DNA from 2 places in the Streptomyces sp. NPDC020597 genome. Region 2 is predicted to be linked to the other one. Evidence: predicted binding sites of a transcription regulator. Region 2 holds the regulator's gene; the other holds the start of a gene.

The links. Region 2 encodes HspR, which represses chaperone genes until heat shock. Its sites were predicted from a motif close to TTGAGNNNNNNNNNCTCAA; they were not measured.
Region 1: a site for HspR is predicted at 1,145-1,163, ahead of lon (endopeptidase La). Genes of this name have one in related genera too.

The regions. Positions count from the first base shown of each region.
Region 1 is NZ_JBIRUL010000001.1:655,568-657,752, reverse strand. Features, by position in the region: gene lon (endopeptidase La) at 1-1,122, opposite strand, end outside; gene ACH4ZA_RS03070 (DUF5954 family protein) at 1,500-2,185, shown strand, end outside.
Region 2 is NZ_JBIRUL010000046.1:18,311-20,495, reverse strand. Features, by position in the region: gene dnaJ (molecular chaperone DnaJ) at 1-1,011, shown strand, start outside; gene ACH4ZA_RS38095 (heat shock protein transcriptional repressor HspR) at 1,017-1,472, shown strand; gene ACH4ZA_RS38090 (substrate-binding domain-containing protein) at 1,876-2,185, shown strand, end outside.

The DNA of each region.
Region 1 (2,185 bases), on a different contig from region 2:
GGTCTTGCCGACGCCGGGCGGCCCCACGAGGGCCAGGACCGCGCCGCCGCGCCGGCCGCCGACCACGCCCAGACCCCGCTCGCCGCGGCGCTTGCGCACGGCCAGGTACTCGGTGATGCGCTCCTTCACGTCCTCCAGGCCCGCGTGTTCGGCGTCGAGGACGGACTTGGCGCCCTGGATGTCGTACCGGTCCTCGGTGCGCTCGTTCCACGGCAGTTCGAGGACGGTGTCCAGCCAGGTGCGGATCCAGGAGCCCTCGGGAGACTGGTCGCTGGAGCGCTCCAGCTTGTCGACCTCCTTGAGGGCGGCCTCGCGGACCTTCTCGGGCAGGTCGGCGGCCTCGACGCGGGCGCGGTAGTCGTCGGACTCCTCGGCCGCGTCCTTGCCGTCGCCGTTGAGCTCGCGCAGCTCCTTGCGGACGGCTTCGAGCTGGCGGCGGAGCAGGAACTCGCGCTGCTGCTTGTCGACGCCCTCCTGGACGTCCTTGGCGATGGTCTCGGCCACGTCCTGTTCGGCGAGGTGGTCGCGCAGCTGCTGGGCGGCGAGCTTCAGACGGGCCACCGGGTCGGTGGTCTCCAGGAGCTCCACCTTCTGTTCGGTGGTGAGGAACGGCGAGTAGCCGGAGTTGTCGGCGAGCGCCGAGACGTCGTCGATGGCCTGGACGCGGTCGACGACCTGCCAGGCTCCGCGCTTGCGCAGCCAGGCGGTGGCGAGCGCCTTGTACTCCTTGACGAGTTCGGCGACATGACCGGGCAGCGGCTCGGGGACGGCCTGGTCGACGGTGGTTCCCTCGACCCAGAGCGCGGCCCCCGGGCCGGTGGTGCCGGCGCCGATGCGCACGCGGCCGCGGCCGCGGATCAGCGCGCCCGGGTCGCCGTCGGCCAGGCGGCCGACCTGTTCGACGGTGCCGAGCACGCCGGTGCTCGCGTACGTGCCGTCGATACGCGGCACCAGGAGCACCCGGGGCTTGCCGGGCTCCGAGCGGGCGGCGGCCTGGGCGGCCTCCACGGCGGCGCGTACGTCGGCGTCGTTGAGGTCCAGCGGAACCACCATGCCGGGGAGCACGACCTCGTCGTCGAGAGGCAGCACGGGCAGAGTGAGCGGAGCGGACGTCGATGCCATGATCTCCCCTTCGGCAGTCAAGTTGAGCTATGCCGACTCAATGCACGTGAGCCTCCGAATGTTCCCCACGGGGCGGCCCGTTCGCTGTGGGCGATCATCACTGCTCCGGACGGGTGCCGGAGAGGCGTCGGACGGACCGCGGACGGGCAGCTGACGGGCGGCGGGCGCGCACTGTACGAGCCCGCGCCGCGGCGCGTCGAGTCGTCTCCGGCGAGCGCGGAGTTCACGGGGGACGCACGGGGGCGACATCCGCCGACCCAGGGGGCGCACCCCACGCCGCCGCACGACGGGCCACGCCCCCCGCGCCCCCTGCCCGCACCCCGCCCACTTCCGGCATTCGCCCCGAAGCGGGCCGCCGCCCCGACCACAATGCGCTTATGACCGATGACTGGAAGCGACGTCTCGACGCCCTCCACGCGGAGCTGGTCCGCCGCGACGACCCCGTCGCCTGGGTGACCGAGGCGGACGCCGTCGAGGCCTCCAGGCGCTACCCGCACATCGCGCTGCGCGGGCCCGTCTTCGGCGTCGCCGTCCTGGACCCGGCCGTCGACGGGAGGTGCTGGCGGCTGCTGAAACCGGTGGTGGACGGCATGCCCCAGCAGGCCCGGGACGGGCTGAACTCGCACCTGTGGTTCGAGGCGAAGGACGGCGCCGGCGATCCGGCCGTGCGACGCGAGCTGCTGACCGCCGTCGCCGTGCTGGAGCGGGCCCCCGCCGACGAGGTCGAGGCCCTGGGGGTGCGCTACCGGGTGGTGCGCGGCGACGAGTTCGCCCGGACCGGCGACGACGGGCTGGAGCCGCCCCGGCCCACCGACCCGGAGGTCCTCGGCGCGTCGTGGGAGGAGCCGGGCGCCGCGCCGTCGCCGGACGTGGGCTTCGCGCTCGACCCCGGCCGAAACGAGGGACCGATGGCGGGCGCGCTGCGGCTGGGGCTGCGCGACTTCACGTACACGGGCGCCCGCTTCCCCGCCGACGTCCGCGAGGACTCCGCGCGGGCGGCTCTGACCCACCCGGACGTGGTCCGCCTGCCGGTCGGCTTCTCGGTGGCGGAGCGCGAGGGCGC
Region 2 (2,185 bases):
TCCGAGGCGAACGACGTCCTCGGCGACCCCAAGAAGCGCAAGGAGTACGACGAGGCGCGCGCCCTCTTCGGCAACGGCGGCTTCCGCCCGGGCCCGGGCGCGGGCGGCTCGTTCAACTTCGACCTGGGCGACCTCTTCGGCGGCGGCGCCCAGGGCGGCGGCGCCCAGGGCGGCTTCGGCGGCGGCATCGGGGACGTGTTCGGCGGCCTGTTCAACCGCGGCGGGGCGGGCACGACCCGTACCCAGCCCCGGCGCGGCCAGGACATCGACACCGAGGTCACGCTCACGTTCACGGAGGCGATCGAGGGCGCCACCGTCCCGCTGCGGATGTCCTCGCAGTCCCCGTGCAAGGCGTGTTCGGGAACCGGCGACAAGAACGGCACGCCGCGCGTGTGCCCGACCTGCGTCGGCACCGGCCAGGTGGCCCGGGGCTCGGGCGGCGGCTTCTCGCTGACCGACCCCTGCCCCGACTGCAAGGGCCGCGGCCTGATCGCCGAGCACCCCTGCCTGGACTGCAAGGGCAGCGGCCGTGCGAAGTCGTCGCGGACCATGCAGGTCCGCATCCCCGCGGGAGTGACGGACGGCCAGCGCATCCGGCTGCGCGGCAAGGGCGCCCCCGGCGAGCGCGGCGGCCCCTCGGGCGACCTCTACGTCGTCGTCCACGTCGGCGCGCATCCGGTGTTCGGCCGCAAGGACGACAACCTGACGGTGACCGTGCCGGTGACGTTCACCGAGGCGGCCCTCGGCGGCGAGGTCAAGGTGCCCACCCTCGGCGGCCCGTCGCTGACCCTGAAACTCCCGCCCGGCACGCCCAACGGCCGCACCATGCGGGCGCGCGGCAAGGGCGCCTTCCGCAAGGACGGCACCCGCGGCGACCTGCTGGTCACCGTCGAGGTGAGTGTCCCGAAGGACCTGTCGGGGAAGGCTCGTGACGCACTGGAGGCGTATCGCGAGGCGACCGCGGGCGAGGACCCGCGGGCGGAGCTGTTCGAGGCCGCGAAGGGAGCTTGAGAGTGATGGACGGCCGTCGGCGTAACCCGTATGAACTGACTCATGAGACCCCGGTCTACGTCATCTCGGTGGCGGCCCAGCTCTCCGGCCTGCACCCGCAGACCCTGCGTCAGTACGACCGTCTGGGCCTGGTCTCCCCCGACCGCACCGCGGGCCGGGGCCGCCGCTACTCGGCCCGTGACATCGAACTGCTGCGCACCGTCCAGCAGTTGTCGCAGGACGAGGGCATCAACCTGGCCGGCATCAAGCGGATCATCGAGCTGGAGAACCAGGTGGCCGCCCTCCAGGCCAGGGCCGCGGAGCTGGAGGCCGCGCTGGACGGCGCGGCAGCGGCCATGCAGCAGCGGGAGGCGGCGGTGCACGCCTCCTACCGGCGGGACCTGGTGCCGTACCAGGAAGTGCAGCAGACCAGCGCCCTGGTGGTCTGGCGTCCGAAGCGGCAGCATCCGACGCCCGACTGAGCCGCACCCCGGGGTGCCGGCCGCGGCGCACGACATGGGTCGGGGCCCGGAGGTTCTCCTCCGGGCCCCGACCCGTGCGGCCCCGACTCGTACGGCGCCGATCCACGCGGCGCCGATCCACGCGGCGCCGATCCACGCGGCGCCGGACCGCGGGGCGCCCGGGCCGGCCGTGTGGATCCTTGGGCCGCCCTTCGCCTGAAATGTCCGGTCAGACCTTTTCAGGGCCTCCGCGTCGTCTCCATGCGTCTTCACACCCTGAGCGCAGTGTGACGTTGCTCCTTCGTTAAGTGGTTCTGCTTGACGACGACGGCCGCCGCCGCGTTGGCTTCTCAGATATCCGGGTCACCAATGCCGCACCCCGGTCCGCAACGCCCCGAAACGCACCTGAAGTGAGCACCCGAAAATGCGTCGTATCGCCATAGCTGTCGTCGCCTCCGCGATGTCCCTCTCACTCGCCGGGTGCGGGATGCTGGGGGCCTCGGAGAAGACCGGCAGCGCGACACCGACCCGGAGCAACGCGATCACGGTGGGCGTGCTGATGCCGGAGGAGACGAACACCCGCTACGCGGAGTTCGACTACCCGATCATCAAGAAGAAGGTCGCGGAGCTCACGGACAACCAGGGCCGGACCGACTACGCCAACGCCGCCTCGGACGAGAAGACCCAGGACCGGCAGATGCAGAAGATGATCGACGACAAGGTCGACATCATCC